Regions from separate parts of the Tessaracoccus aquimaris genome, predicted to be linked through region 1. Evidence: predicted binding sites of a transcription regulator. Region 1 holds the regulator's gene; each other region holds the start of a gene.
The links. Region 1 encodes HrcA, which represses chaperone genes, less so after heat shock. Its sites were predicted from a motif close to TTGGCACTCGNNNNNNNCGAGTGCCAA; they were not measured.
Positions count from the first base shown of each region.

Region 2: the regulator HrcA is predicted to act here: its motif matches at 2,474-2,500, upstream of groES (co-chaperone GroES).
Region 3: the regulator HrcA is predicted to act here: its motif matches at 1,699-1,725, upstream of groL (chaperonin GroEL).

Region 1 covers NZ_CP019606.1:942,190-947,328, forward strand. The annotation lists gene BW730_RS04415 (alpha-N-arabinofuranosidase) at 1-595, shown strand, start outside; gene BW730_RS04420 (hypothetical protein) at 597-776, opposite strand; gene BW730_RS04425 (MBL fold metallo-hydrolase) at 752-1,366, opposite strand; gene hrcA (heat-inducible transcriptional repressor HrcA) at 1,439-2,440, shown strand; gene dnaJ (molecular chaperone DnaJ) at 2,455-3,621, shown strand; gene BW730_RS04440 (16S rRNA (uracil(1498)-N(3))-methyltransferase) at 3,618-4,349, shown strand; gene tgt (tRNA guanosine(34) transglycosylase Tgt) at 4,346-5,139, shown strand, end outside.
Region 2 covers NZ_CP019606.1:2,136,779-2,141,917, forward strand. The annotation lists gene groL (chaperonin GroEL) at 442-2,031, opposite strand; gene groES (co-chaperone GroES) at 2,043-2,339, opposite strand; gene BW730_RS09995 (hypothetical protein) at 2,591-3,310, shown strand; gene BW730_RS10000 (5-oxoprolinase subunit B/C family protein) at 3,288-4,850, opposite strand; gene BW730_RS10005 (LamB/YcsF family protein) at 4,847-5,139, opposite strand, start outside.
Region 3 covers NZ_CP019606.1:2,499,215-2,504,353, reverse strand. The annotation lists gene BW730_RS11655 (hypothetical protein) at 1-758, shown strand, start outside; gene BW730_RS11650 (hypothetical protein) at 770-1,609, shown strand; gene groL (chaperonin GroEL) at 1,870-3,501, shown strand; gene pulA (pullulanase-type alpha-1,6-glucosidase) at 3,976-5,139, shown strand, end outside.

The sequences.
Region 1 (5,139 bases):
GTGGGGCACCTGGTGGGAGCCGGAGCCGGGCAGCAACCCGGGCTTCCTGGTGCAGCGCCAGACCCTGCGCGACGCGCTGGTGGCGAGCGTCACGCTCGACATCTTCCACGCACACGCCGAGCGGGTCGAGATGGCCAACCTCGCACAGGCCGTCAACGTGCTGCAGGCCGTGCTCGTCACCGACGGCGCGACGCTGACCCGCACCCCGACCTGGCACGTCTTCGAGATGAACCAGGGCCACGGCGACGGGAGCCTGCTGCCAGTGCAGTGGAACGAGCGCCCGACCCGGTCCGTCCCGCAGGAGGGGCCGCGACCCGACGTCGACCTGCCGCTGCTGCACGCCTCGGTCACCGTCAAGGACGGCCGGGTGCTGGTCTCCGCCACCAACCTGGCGCTTGAGCCTCAGGAGGTCGACCTGGAACTGCGCGGCGGCTCGGTCAGCCTCGACGGCGCCCGACTGCTGACCGCCTCCGACCTGCACGACGAGGAGGTCTCCGTCACCGCGTTCGGCGGCGCGAGCCTTGAGGGCGGCGTGCTGAAGCTGCGGATGCCAGCCACCAGCTACGTCGTCGCGGAGCTGACCCTGGAGGCGTGACTCAGAGGCCCAGGATCGGCAACTGACGCTTCGGCTCGATGCCCTTGGCGGCGAGCTCGGCGTAGGCCTTGGGCAGTGCCACCGCGAGCGTCTTGGCCGTGAATGGCCATTCGGTCGCGGTGGCCGCGTCCTCGAGCTTGGTGCCCTGCTGGATCATCATCTCGGTCTGGCTGTAGAGCATCGCGATCTCGGCGCGCTGGATGAAGGCGAAGTCGCGGTCGACGACGGTGCCGTGGCCGGGGACGAACCGGGTCTCGTCCTGGCTTGCCCGAGCACGCCGTCAAGCACGGTCGGCCAGTTGCTGAGCGAGGTCGTCTCGTCGACCTGCGGGTCGCCGCCCTGCTCGAGAAGGTCGCCCGCGAAGATGACGCGCTCGCCCGGCACGAACACGATCACGTCGCTGCGGGTGTGCGCGTCGCCGAAGTTGACCATCTCGACGCGCTGGTCGCCCAGGTCGACGGCCACGGCCATCGAGAAGCCGCGGGTCGGTTCGAACGCGGTCAGGTTCTCGTGCGCGATGCTCGTGACGCCGTCCATTCCTGCCACGCCGCCGCTGTGGTCGCCGTGGTCGTGCGTGACGATCACGTGCGTCACGGGCACGCCCGCGCGCTCGGTGGCGGAGGCCAGCAGCTCGGCCCCCTGCTCCGCGGTGTTGCCCGAGTCGACCAGCATCGCGGCGGTGTCTCCCACGATCAGGCCGACGTTGACCGCATGCGGCTCGACGGTGGTGACGAAGACTCGATCGGTGACTTGGGTCCAAACAGGCGTCATGTCTCCATCGTAGAGGGAGCTACACTGGCACTCGGCATACGCGAGTGCCAGCCGCAGATTCAGGAGGTGACCATGCTCGACGACCGCAAGCTCAACGTGCTCAAGGCGATCGTCACCGACTACGTCGCCAGCAGGGAGCCCGTCGGCTCGAAGGCCCTGGTGGAGCGCCACCAGTTGAACGTCTCCGCGGCCACCGTTCGCAACGACATGGCGGCACTGGAGGAGGAGGGCTACATCACGCAGCCCCACACCAGCGCCGGACGGATCCCGACAGACAAGGGCTACCGGCTCTTCGTCGACCGGCTCGCGCAGATCAAGCCGTTGTCCTCGGCTGAGCGGGTCGCGATCACCAGTTTCATGAACGGCACCGCCGACATCGACGACCTCATCGGTCGCACCGTCCGGCTGCTCGCGCAGCTCACCAGGCAGGTCGCCATCGTGCAGTACCCCGTGGTGCAGCGCGACGAGATCCGCCACCTCGACCTGGTGCCGCTGACCACCGAGCGACTCCTCGTGATCGTCGTGTCCTCGTCCGGTCGGGTCGACCAGACCATCGTCGACGGCCCCGTCCTCGCCGAGCCGCAACTCGGGTCGCTGCGGCTCAGGCTCGCGGCGGCGGTGGTCGGCAAGTCGACGGTCGACGCCGCGGCAGCGCTGGCAGGCTTCCTGGAGGGCGTCGCCCCCGCCGACCGCGCCGTCGCGGCGCCCACGGTCGCGGCCGTTCTCGAGGCGATCGCCGCGAAGCCCGCCACCCAGGTCCTCGTCGCGGGCGTGCCCAACCTGGCGGGCGCCGAGTTCGAACAGAACCTCCGGCCGCTCCTCGAGGCCCTCGAGGAGCAGGTCATCCTGATGCGCCTGCTCGGCGAGGCCGCGGGCGACGACGTGACGATCCGGATCGGGCAGGAGAACACCACGCAGGGCTTCCACTCGACGAGCCTCATCGCCACCGGCTACGGTTCCGACCTGCAGGCGAGCCTCGGCGTCGTCGGCCCCACCCGGATGGACTATCCCTCGACCATCGCCGCGGTCCGTGCCGTGGCGCGCTATGTGAGCAGATTCCTCAACGAAGGCTGAAGACCAACACAGATATGAGCAAGGACTACTACGACATCCTCGGGGTGGAGCGCGACGCGCCCCCCGAGGCCATCAAGAAGGCCTACCGTCGCCGCGCCATGAAGGTGCACCCGGACGTCGCACCAGACGACGCGGAGGCGGCGGAGAAGTTCAAGGAACTCAGCGAGGCCTACGAGGTCCTGAGCGACCCCAACAAGCGCGCCGTGTTCGACCGCGGCGGCGACCCGATGTCCCAGGGCGGCGCCGGGTTCTCCGGCTTCGGCGGCGGCTTCCCGGGCGGGTTCGACTTCACCAACCTGGTCGACGCGATGTTCGGCACCGCCTCCTCCCGCGGCCCGCGTTCGCGCGTGCGCCAGGGCCAGGACGCGCTCGTGCGGCTCAGGCTTGAGCTGTTCGAGGCCGTCTTCGGCGCCACGAAGCCCGTCAAGGTGCAGACCGCCGTTGTCTGCCCCAAGTGCTCGGGCAAGGGCGGCGAGCCAGGCTCCGAGCCCGTCACCTGCGGCACCTGCGACGGCAGCGGCGAGGTCTCGCAGATCCAGCGCAGCTTCTTCGGCGACGTGCGCACCACGCAGGCCTGCCCGACCTGCCGCGGCTACGGCACCATCATCCCCAACCCGTGCACCGAGTGCTCCGGTGAGGGACGCGTCCGCACCACCCGCACGCTTCAGGTCAAGGTGCCGGCAGGCGTCTCGACCGGCATCCGCATCCACCTCGAGGCGCAGGGAGAGGTCGGCCCCGGCGGCGGGCCAGCGGGCGACCTGTACGTCGAACTGGTCGTCGACGAGCACGACACGTTCCGCCGCGACGGCGACAACCTCGAGATGGTCGTCAAGCTGCCCATGACGGCGGCGGCGCTCGGCACCACCGTCCAGGTGGCGACGCTGGAGGCCGAATGGCCCGACTCCCCGGTCGAGGACCGCAGCGTCGCCGTCGAGGTGCCAGCAGGCACCCAGTCGGGCACCCGGATCGCGATCAAGGGCAAGGGCGTGCCGCGGTTGCGCGGCGGCGGACGGGGCGACCTCGGCGTCACCCTGCTCGTGCAGACCCCGACCAAGCTCGACGACAAGCAGCGCGAACTGCTGCGCCAACTCGCCGAGGAGCGCGACGAGACCCGCGCCGAGGCCATCGCGGCGAAGGGTCATAGGGGAGTCTTCGGCAAGATCTCCGAGTGGTTCTCGTGACGAGTGCCCTCTTCCTCGCCGAGTTCGGTGACATCGCCCCCGAGGCGCTGATCACCATCACCGGCGACGAGGCCCACCACGCCGTCGCCGTCAAGCGCATCGAGGTGGGGGAGACGGTGCTCGTCGCCGACGGACGGGGATCGGCCGTGACCGCGGTGGTCGAGGAGACCGGACGCCGCGAACTCACCGTCCGCGTCGTCGAGGTGCTCCACCCGGATCAGCCCGCCCTGACGTGGGGCGTCGCCCAGGCGCTCGCGAAGGGCGACCGCAGCGACCTCGCCGTGCAGACCGCCACCGAGCTCGGCACCCGCAGGATCCTGGCCTGGCAGGCCGCCCGCAGCATCGTGCGCTGGCAGGGCGACCGCGGCGACAAGTCGTTGGAGAAGTGGCGTGCCACGTGCAGGGAGGCCACCAAGCAGGCGCGTCGCTTCTTCGTCCCCGACGTCAGCTTCGCCACGACCGCAGACGTGGCCGAGGCCATCGCGCTGGCCGACGTCGCGCTCGTCCTGCACGAGGACGCGGTGGACCACATCGCCGACATCGACCTCCCCTCCGAGGGGACGGGGCTGCTGATCGTCGGACCAGAGGGCGGCATCACCCCTGACGAACTGGACCGCTTCCTCGAGGCGGGGGCCCGCGCCGTCAGCATCAGCGACGGCGTGCTGCGCACCTCGACGGCCGCCGCCGTGGCGCTCGGCCAACTCGACGTGCTCGCGAGACGCTCGTGAGCTTCTCCTTCGACGTCACGCACCGGCTGGACGACGCACCCGGCCGGGTCGGCGTCATCCACACCCCGCACGGCGACATCGAGACCCCGGCCTTCGTGGTCGTCGGCACCAAGGCCACCGTAAAGGCCGTGCTGCCTGAGACCGTCGCCGACCTCGGTGCCCAGGCGGTGCTCGCCAACGCCTACCACCTGTACCTGCAGCCCGGCTCCGACCTGATCGACGAGGCGGGCGGGCTCGGCGCGTTCATGAACTGGCCCGGCCCCACCTTCACCGACTCCGGCGGCTTCCAGGTGATGAGCCTCGGCGCAGGGTTCAAGAAGGTCCTCGCCATGGACACCGCGGGCCTGCAGAACGACGACGTGATCGCCGAGGGCAAGACCAGGATGGCCCACGTCGACGAGGATGGCGTCACCTTCAAGTCGCACCTCGACGGAACCAGGCACCGCTTCACCCCCGAGATCTCGATGCGCATCCAGCACGAACTGGGCGCCGACATCATGTTCGCCTTCGACGAGTTGACCACGCTGATGAACACCCGCGGCTACCAGGAGGCCTCCGTCGAGCGCACCCACCGCTGGGCGGAACGCTGCCTCGCTGCGCACGCCCAGCTCACCAGGGAGCGCGCAGACAAGCCGTACCAGGCGCTGTTCGGCGTCATCCAGGGCGCCCAGTACGAGGACCTGCGCCGCTCGGCGGCCCGCGGACTTGCAGAACTGGAGGTCGACGGGCAGTCGTTCGACGGCTTCGGCCTCGGCGGCGCGCTCGAGAAGGAGAACCTCGGCACCATCAT
Region 2 (5,139 bases), 1.2 Mb from region 1:
ACTGGTCGACGCGCGACACGCCGAGCCCGAACCCTCGCGGGCCGATCGAACCCCGACTTCTGCTCAACCACCAACCCGCCCCAAGCCCCTCGGTCGCCTGCAGGCGGGAGGCTCGCGCTGGCGGGCTGGGCGAGCGTTGAGCAGCATTCACTGGTCGACGCGCGACACGCCGACCCCGAACCGTCGCGGGCCGATCGAACCCCGACTACTGCTCAACCACCAACCCGCCCCGAGCCCCTCGGTCGCCTGCACGCCAGGGAGGCTCGCGCTGGCGGGCTGGGCGAGCCTTGAGCAGCATTCACTGGTCGACGCGCGACCCGCCGAGCCCGAACCCTCCCGGGCCGATCGAACCCCGACTACTGCTCAACGAGCATCCCGCCCCAAGCACAAAGAAAGCCCCGGACCGTAACGGCCCGGGGCTTCCCTGCAGAGATCAGACGATCACTTGTCGTCGTCGCTCTCGCGCTTGTCCACCACGAGGGTCTCGGTGGTGAGCAGCAGCGAGGCGATCGAGGCCGCGTTGGCGAGCGCCGAACGGGTCACCTTGACGGGGTCGATGACGCCGTTCTCGATGAGGTTCTGGTACTCGTCGATCTTGGCGTTGTAGCCGTGACCGACCTCCATCTCGGCGACCTTCGTCGTGATGACGTAGCCAGCCTGGCCGCCATTCTCGGCGATCCAGCGCAGCGGCTCGACAAGCGACTTGGCGACCACCTGGACGCCGGCCGCCTCGTCACCCGTGAGGCCGAGGTCGTCCTTGAGGGCGGCGCCGGCGTGGATGAGCGCGGAACCGCCACCCCCGACGATGCCCTCCTCGATCGCGGCGCGCGTCGCGGATACGGCGTCCTCGATGCGGTGCTTCTTCTCCTTCAGCTCCACCTCGGTGGCGGCGCCGACCTTGATGACGCACACGCCGCCGGCCAGCTTCGCGACCCGCTCCTGGAGCTTCTCGCGATCCCAGTCGGAATCGGTGCGATCGATTTCGGCGCGAAGCTGAGCGACGCGCCCCTTGACCTCATCGGACTCACCAGCGCCGTCGACGATGGTGGTGTTGTCCTTGGTGACGACGACGCGGCGAGCGCGGCCGAGCACCTCGAGGCCGACCTGGTCGAGCTTGAGGCCGACCTCGGGAGCGACGACCTGGCCGCCGGTGAGGATCGCGATGTCCTCGAGCATGGCCTTGCGACGGTCACCGAACGCGGGGGCCTTGACGGCGACCGAGGTGAACGTGCCGCGGATCTTGTTGACCACGAGCGTCGACAGAGCCTCGCCGTCGACGTCCTCGGCCACGATGAACAGCGTGCCCTTGGCGGCGATGACCTTCTCAAGCAGCGGGAGCAGCTCGTTCATCGACGAGATCTTGCCGCTGTTGATGAGGATGTACGGATCGTCGAGGATCGCCTCCATGCGGTCGGCGTCGGTGACGAAGTACGGGCTCAGGTAGCCCTTGTCGAACTGCATGCCCTCGGTGAACTCGAGTTCGGTTCCGAAGGTGTTCGACTCGTCGACGGTGATGACGCCGTCCTTGCCGACCTTGTCGAACGCCTCGGCGATCAGCTCGCCGATCTGCTCGTCACGCGAGGAGATGGTGGCGACCGACGCCATGTCGGCGGTCGTGTCGACGGGGCGGGAGTTCTCGGCCAAGCGGTTGACGACGGCCTCAACGGCCTTGTCGATGCCGCGCTTGAGGCCGACGGGGTTGGCGCCCGAGGCGACCGCGCGCAGACCGGTGTGGACCATGGCCTGAGCCAGGACCGTTGCGGTGGTGGTGCCGTCACCTGCGACGTCGTTGGTCTTGGTGGCGACCTCCTTGGCCAGCTGGGCTCCGAGATCCTCGTACGGATCCTCGAGCTCGACCTCCTTGGCGACGGTCACGCCGTCGTTGGTGATGGTCGGCGCGCCCCACTTCTGGTCCAGGACGACGTAGCGACCCTTGGGGCCGAGCGTCACCTTGACGGTGTTGGCGAGGGCGTCGACACCGCGCTCAAGCGCGCGGCGGGCGTCCTCGTCGAAAGCGAGAGTCTTAACCATGAATCGGTTCCTTACTTGCTGACGACGGCGAGGATGTCGCGGGCGTTCAGCAGGAGGTACTCCTGGCCGTCGTACTTGACCTCGGTGCCGCCGTACTTCGAGAAGATGACGACGTCGCCCTCGGCAACGTCGAGGGGGATGCGGTTGCCCTTGTCGTCGATGCGGCCGGGGCCGGTCGCGATGACCTTGCCCTCCTGGGGCTTCTCCTTGGCCGTGTCGGGGATGACGAGGCCGGAGGCGGTGGTCTGAACGGCCTCGAGGGGCTGAATGAGGATCCGGTCCTCAAGCGGCTTGATCGTGGTTGCCACGTCAAACACCTTTCTCTCTTCGATTCCGGTTGCCCGGTTCAGTGTGCTGTCTAGGTGGCTGGGCGTCGTCGCGGGTGCCGCCTGGCCGTTAGCACCCGAGGTGGTCGAGTGCCAATCACAAAGCTATCGCTTGATTAGCACTCAATCAAGCCGAGTGCCAACCAAAGATTGCCCATTGGCTACCTCGGGGCATCCGAAAGTGAGCCGAACCCCTCATAGGCTGCGAGCCACATCGACAAGGGGAGGTACGGATGGCTTGGTTCAAGCGTAAGAAGGAAGAGGCGCAGGCGCCCGAGGAGATCGAGGACGATCCCCGCTGGGAACAGTGGGCTGACGCGCGCAATGGCTACTGGAACGGCATCGGGAAACTCGACGCCGACGTCATCGCCTACCTCGTCAGCCCCGAGTTCATGGGCGCTCCCCCGTGGCCGACAACCCGTCAGGCCTACAGCGTGACGCGCACCGACTCGACGACGATCATCGCCTCCGACGGCATGACCGACCCGGACCGGGATGCCTCCGGCCCCGCGAACGGCTTCGGCGGCGAGGTCTACCTGGAGTCGCCCGGGCTCGTGGGGGCGGACTTCTCCGCCATCCAGGAGAGCTGGGAACTGGACGCGCTGCAGAACTTCGCGGCCAACGTCGCCGAGCTCGGCGGCATCACCGGCCACCTCGACAACTACGGCGTGGTCTCGATGGAGCTTCCCGCGCCTGAGGGCATCCCCGCACAGATGGTCACGCCCAACGGGACCGTCGGCGTGCTCATCGGCCTCGACGCGCCGGGTCGCGCGGCGGGCGTCGACCTGGGTGAGGGCGTGTCGGCGCGGATGATCCCCGTCACCGTCATCACCCCTGCCGAGACGGCCTACATCGTCGAGGGCGGGGCCGCGGCCCGCGGCGACCTCGCGGAGAAGTTGGCGGCGGCGGGCGTCGGGGTCTCCTCTGACGTCAACCGCCAGAGCGTGGTCTAGCCTCCCGCACCAACCGACAGCGCCGCCCGGGCACCAACTGGGCGGCGCTGTCTGCTGCCTGCGGCGTGAGCACCCCGACGACGGGGTAGCCACCGGTGACTGGATGATCGGCGAGGAACAGCACCGGTTCACCCGACGGCGGCACCTGGATGGCGCCACGCACCACGGGCTCGCTGGGCAGTTCGCCGGGCGCGCGGCGCAACGGCTCGCCCGTCAGGCGCGCCCCGACCCGGTCGACGGCGCCGCCCACGACCCACGTCGAGCCGTCCAGCCCCTCGACCCACTCCGCCCTCGGCCCCTGCAGGTAGCGCAACTCGACGACATCGGAGGTCTCAGCGCTGACCGGCGTCCAGTCGACGGCAGCCAACCAGCCGGCGCGAGCCTCACCGACCGGGACCTCCGTCCCAGCGGTCAGCGGCGCCGGGCCGAGCCCGCCGAGCGTGTCGGTCGATCGGGACCCGAGCACCTCCTCCACAGCGACCCCGCCGCGCACCGACAGGTAGGACCGCAGCCCCACCGCCGGGGGGCCGAGCGTCAACCGCTCGCCGTCACGCAGCGCGAACGCGACGCCGGGCGAGACGGGACGCCCGTCGACCTCTGCACGGCAGGGCGCCCCGGTCATCGCGACCGTGTGGTCGCCGACCGCCCGCACCACGACCTGCCCAAGCGTGATCTCGAGCGCGGCGCCGCCAGGGGGGTTGCCGACCAACCGCTCCCCCAGCCGGTAGGACCCGAGGTCCGCCGCCCCGGAGGCCCCGACGCCGACGGCGCCCAGCCCCGTCCGCCCCTCGTCCTGGGCCGTGACCGGCAGCAGCGCGCTCTCGACGATCAGTGCCTTCGTCGCGTGCGCCACGGTCGCGGTCGGAGGCGTGGCGGCCCGCTCTGCGCCTCTGGCGGGTGTGGAGGTGCGACCCGCCGGGACCGCCTCGAAGCGGACGGTGGTGCCGGGCGTCAGGAGCGCGGGCGGGGAGGCACCGGGGTCGAACAGCGTGACGTCGGTCGTCCCGAGCAGCCGCCATCCGCCGGGCGACGACGTCGGGTAGATGCCGGAGAACTCGTCGGCCAGCCCGACGGAGCCCGCCGGGACGCGCGTCCTCGGCGAGGCGAGCCGAGGGACGCGCAGCCTCGGGTCGCCGCCGACCAGGTAACTGAAGCCGGGCGCGAACCCCCCGAAGGCGACCTGCCACGGCGTCTCGACGTGAGCCCTGACGACCTCGGCCACCGTCAGCCCGGTCTCGTCCGCGACCGCCGCGAGGTCGGGGCCGTCGTAGCGCACCGGGATCACGACCTCGCGCGGCGTGCCGCTGGCCGCGGCGACGCGTGGACCCGACAGCAGGGCCGCCACCGCCGGCCCGCCCTCGGCGGCCGGCGCACCCACGACCAGCACGGTGCGCGCGGCGGGGATGACGTCGGTGACCGACGCCCACGGTCCCCGCGTGGCAGCGGCGGCGGCTCGCAGCACCGGCTCGGCGGCCAGCACCTCATCGAGCGAGGCGAACTCGACGAGCAGGGCGCGCTCGCCACAGGCCAGAAGTCTCACCCGTCGACCGTCTCAGGGGACGACGGGCGTTCCCCTGGGGTCTGCCCCTGCTCGGTGGGGAGGGCTACGAACGGCGCGATCGTCACGCCTGCCGCGGTGAGGCGGTCGCGCACCGCGCGGGCCAGTTCTGCCGCGCCCTCGGTGTCGCCGTGCAGGCAGACCGACTCGACGCGCATCTGGACCCGCGTCCCGTCGACGGCGACCACGCGGCGCTGCGTCACCATCGTCAGCACCCGCTCGGCGACCTCGCCCGGGTCGGTGACCAGCGCGCCGGGCTCGGAGCGCGGCA
Region 3 (5,139 bases), 1.6 Mb from region 1:
AGCCGGGCCAGCCCCTGCCGAGCACCCCGTCGACACCAGGTGCCGGCGCGGGCGTCGGATCCGGCGTCCCCGGCGATGACGGACTGGTCTGGGATCCGGTCGACACCGACGGCGACGGCACGCCCGACTACCGCGACACCGACTCCGACAACGACGGCATCCCCGACGCGGTGGAGGCGCGTCCCGACGGCGCGAGCCCCGGGATCCCCACCGCACCGAACCCGGAGCCCGACGCACCGACCGGAGGCACCCCCACGGGAGGCACGCCGACCGGTGGCACGCCAACGGGTGGGACGCCGACCAGTGGGACGCCGAGCACTGGGACGCCGAGCACTGGGACGCCGAGCACTGGGACGCCCACTGGAGGCCCCCCGACGCAGGAGCCCGGCGACAAGCCCAAGGATCCCAAGCCCAACGAGCCGACGGTCTGCACCGAGCCGCCGCCCCAGCCGGGAGGGCACGACTTCACCGTCGACCTGTCCGACCTGCGCGACGACGCACGCTACGTGTCCAACCTGATCCCGTCGGCCAGCGAACTGTCGCAGTGCTGGGAGTCGGTCGCCGACCTCGTGCAGCACTGGGGACTCTGGATGCCCGTCGCGGGCACGTACAAGAAGGGCTGCCGCCAGTTCGGCACGCTCTACGAGGGTGCTGCCAAGGAACTCCAGGCCGTCAGCGACGCCCTCACCAAGACCGCCAAGCGCTACGAAGAGATGGAAGCCAAGGGCGTCCAGATCTCCGGCCAGATCAATAAGTAAGGGATATCGACATGGCAGCAATCGCGAGGCAAATGGGACGGGCCCCCGGATTCAGCCCGCCCGTCGGTCGCACCGGTGGGTGCGCCTTCACGCTGGACGTGCAGTGGATCCTGGACGTGATCGACCGCGTCAAGCAGGTGGTCGACCGGATCGGGCGCACCGTGCAGCAGGTGGTCCGCATCGCGCAGAAGATCCTCGGGGCGCTCGGCGGCATCGCCGACCTGTTCTGCTGGATGCCGGGCGTCGGCAAGGTGCTCAAGTCCGCCGTCGAGCGCGCGTGCAAGATCATCGACCGCACTGTCGGGTTCATCACCAAGGGCATCAACACCTCCCTTGAGGTCTTCAAGCATGTGCTGGCGCCCTGGGAGGTCCGCTCGGCGGGCAAGTCCATCGCGGACGAACTGGCGCCCAAGTGCCAGACGTTCGCCCTGCAGTATCAGCGCGGCCACTTCAAGTCGGCCGAGACCTGGACCGGCGACGCGTCCGACGCCTTCTTCTCGTCCATCAAGGTCCAGGAGGAGGCCGCCGACAGCACCGCCAAGGGAGCGAAGGCGTTCGGCGACGCAGTGCACCAGATGGGCGCAAAGGGCGTCGAGATCACCGTCACGTTCGTGACGCAGTACATCACCACCGCCATCGGCGTGATCGTCGCGGCGCTGGAGATGGCCGCAGTTCCGGTGGGCACCGCCATCGGCGCCGCCCAGGTGATCGGCCTGATCACGAAAATCATCGCCTACGTGATGACGTGGATCAACGCCATGATCGGCCTCATCAGCTCGATGGTCACCATGGAGAACGCCGCCCACCAGGCTGTTCCCGGCGGCACCTGGCCGCCGGCCGTGGTCGGCTGAGGCTCGCAGAAGAGGACAAGACGCACGGGCGGGACCCTCCCGGGTCCCGCCCGTTTCCATGCACTCTTCGGCCCGGAAGGGCCCGAATCTTTGCACTCTCTTGGGTCGAGTGCTAATAATGGAGTTAGCACTCTCGCCTAGCGAGTGCTACCGGATCGAGGATGAGGCTCAGGCCGTCCGTCGCGGGCATCAGCGGTCCACACCTGACAGACAAACAGCGGGGTGTGACACCCCATCGACGGGAGGACTCCCGAACCACCATGGCAAAGCTTATTGAGTTCAACGAGGACGCTCGCCGCGGCCTGGAGCGCGGCATGAACACCCTGGCCGACGCGGTCAAGGTGACGCTCGGCCCCAAGGGCCGCAACGTCGTCCTGGAGAAGAAGTGGGGCGCACCCACCATCACCAACGATGGCGTGTCCATCGCCAAGGAGATCGAGCTCGAGGATCCCTACGAGCGCATCGGCGCCGAGCTCGTCAAGGAGGTCGCCAAGAAGACCGACGACGTCGCGGGCGACGGCACCACCACCGCCACCGTGCTGGCACAGGCAATGGTCCGCGAGGGCCTGCGCAACGTGTCGGCCGGCGCGAACCCGATGGGCCTGAAGAAGGGCATCGAGACCGCGGTCACGACCATCATCGACAAGCTGGCCGAGATGGCCATCGACATCGAGTCGAAGGAGCAGATCGCCGCCACCGCATCGATCTCCGCCGCTGACCCGACCGTCGGCGAGATCATCGCCGAGGCGATGGACAAGGTCGGCAAGGAGGGCGTGATCACCGTCGAGGAGTCGAACACCTTCGGCCTCGACCTCGAGCTCACCGAGGGCATGCGCTTCGACAAGGGCTACATCGCCCCGTACTTCGTCACCGACACGGAGCGCATGGAGGCCACCCTCGATGACCCGTACATCCTGATCGCCAACTCGAAGATCTCCTCGCTGAAGGACCTCCTTCCCGTGCTGGAGAAGGTCATGCAGTCGGGCAAGCCGCTGCTGGTCATCGCCGAGGACGTCGACGGTGAGGCCCTCGCAGGCCTGATCGTCAACAAGATCCGTGGCACCTTCAAGTCGATCGCCGTCAAGGCCCCCGGCTTCGGCGACCGCCGCAAGGCCATGCTCACCGACATCGCCATCCTCACCGGTGGCCAGGTCATCTCGGAGGAGGTCGGCCTGTCGCTCGACGCCGTCTCCCTCGACCTGCTCGGCCGCGCCCGTTCCGTGCTCGTCACCAAGGACGAGACCACGATCATCGACGGCGCGGGCGACCAGGCCCAGATCGAGGGCCGCGTCTCGCAGATCCGCAAGGAGATCGAGAACTCGGACTCCGACTACGACCGCGAGAAGCTCCAGGAGCGCCTCGCCAAGCTGGCAGGCGGCGTCGCCGTCATCAAGGTCGGCGCGGCGACCGAGGTCGAACTGAAGGAGCGCAAGCACCGCATCGAGGACGCCGTCCGCAACGCGAAGGCTGCCGTCGAGGAGGGCATCGTCCCCGGTGGTGGCGTCGCGCTGCTGCAGGCGGCCAAGGCCGTCAACTTCGACAACCTCAGCGGTGATGAGGCCGTCGGCGCGCAGATCGTGCTCGCGGCCTCCTCTGCCCCGCTGAAGCAGATCGCCAGCAACGCCGGCCTCGAGGGCGGCGTCGTGGCGGAGAAGGTCGGCAACCTGCCCGCGGGTGAGGGCCTCAACGCTGCCACCGGCGAGTACGTCAAGATGGTCGAGGCCGGCATCATCGACCCGGCCAAGGTCACCCGCTCCGCGCTGCAGAACGCGGCGTCGATCGCGGCCCTGTTCCTCACCACCGAGGCCGTCATCGCGGACAAGCCCGAGAAGGCTGCAGCGATGCCCGGTGGCGACGACATGGGCGGCATGGGAGGCATGGGCGGCTTCTGATCCGCTCCTGTCCCTGAGGTCGCCCGGTACGCCGAGTCGACCGAAGGGTCCCGATCAGCCAAACGCAAGGGCGGTCCCGAAAGGGGCCGCCCTTGTTGCGTCCCGTGCCCGGGCACGGCGCAAACCCGGCCCAGTCGATGAACGACTGCCCGCGCGGTGCGCCACCTCGTGCCCGGCGGACGGCGCGAGAACGGGTCGCAAGTGGGGGGAGGGCCGACTGGCCTGATACGGCCATCCCGAACAGTGGGGGCCGTCAGGCGCGGGTTCCAAGGCGCATGGGGTTGGTTGAAGGGCCACCCAAAGGGTCACGATTTGGCCACAACCCTTGCGAGTTGATCGTTCAAATGTCATTCTTGGAAAAGTTGAACGTTCATATCCTGCCGACGAGGGCCGATGCTGGGCGAACCGGACAAAATTGTCTGAGTCATCGTTTAGCGTGAAACTCCTGGGCACACCCTGACGAAGGAGTCACGCATGCGCTCGACCCGGTTCACCGCGTCTCTCGCGGCCACCGCCTTGATCGCGGCCAGCGGTGTCGTCACCGCGGCAGTTCCTCTCCAGACGGCGGCCGCCGCGACCACGGCCGTCACGCTGGTGGGCGACCTGCAGACCGAACTGGGCTGCGCGGAGGACTGGGCACCCGCCTGCGCCGCGTCCGGGCTCGCCGACGCTGACGGCGACGGCGTCTGGAGCGCCGACTTCACCGTTCCCGCGGGGGACTGGGAGTTCAAGGTCGCCATCAACTCGTCCTGGGACGAGGCCTACGGCCCGGCCGAGGGCAACTGGCCGCTGAAGCTCGCTACGCAGCAGAAGCTGACCTTCACCTTCGACGACGCGAGCAACAAGGTCTCCGTCGCCGCTGCCGACCTGCCGGGCGACTACGTCCCCTCCGACGACGCGCTCGCGAAGGCGCCGTTCGCCGATCCCGGCGCCGGCAACTCCTTCTACTTTGTGATGACCGACCGCTTCGACAACGGTTCCAGCGCCAACGACTCCTGTATCGCCACGGGCCATGCTGGGGCCGACGGCAAGCTTCCCGTCGACTGCTCTGGCACCGACCGGCTCACCACCGGCTTCGACCCGACGGACAAGGGCTTCTTCAATGGGGGTGACATCCAGGGCCTGCGCGACCGGCTCGACTACATCGAGGGCCTCGGGGCGACGGCGATCTGGCTGACCCCGTCGTTCGTGAACCGCCCCGTGCAGGGCAGCGGGGCCGACGCGTCCGCCGGCTATCACGGCTACTGGGTGACCGACTTCACCCAGATCGACCCGCACCTTGGCACCAACGCCGAACTGAAGGCGCTGATCGACGAGGCGCACGCCAAGGGCATCAAGGTCTACTTCGACATCATCGCCAACCACACCGCCGACGTCATCTACTACGCGGGACATGAGGGCTCCGACCCCGCCTACGTGACCAAGTCGCAGAACCCGTACAAGGACGTCGACGGCGCCTCGTTCGACCCGGCCAGCTACGCCCCTGGCGACAAGGCCATGCCGAAGCTCAACCCCGACACCACGTCGTTCCCGTACGACCCTGAGGTCCCGGCAGGCATGGAGGACGTCAAGTTCCCCACCTGGCTCAACGACGTGACGCTCTACCACAATCGCGGCTTCGACCCGTCGTGGCCGTCG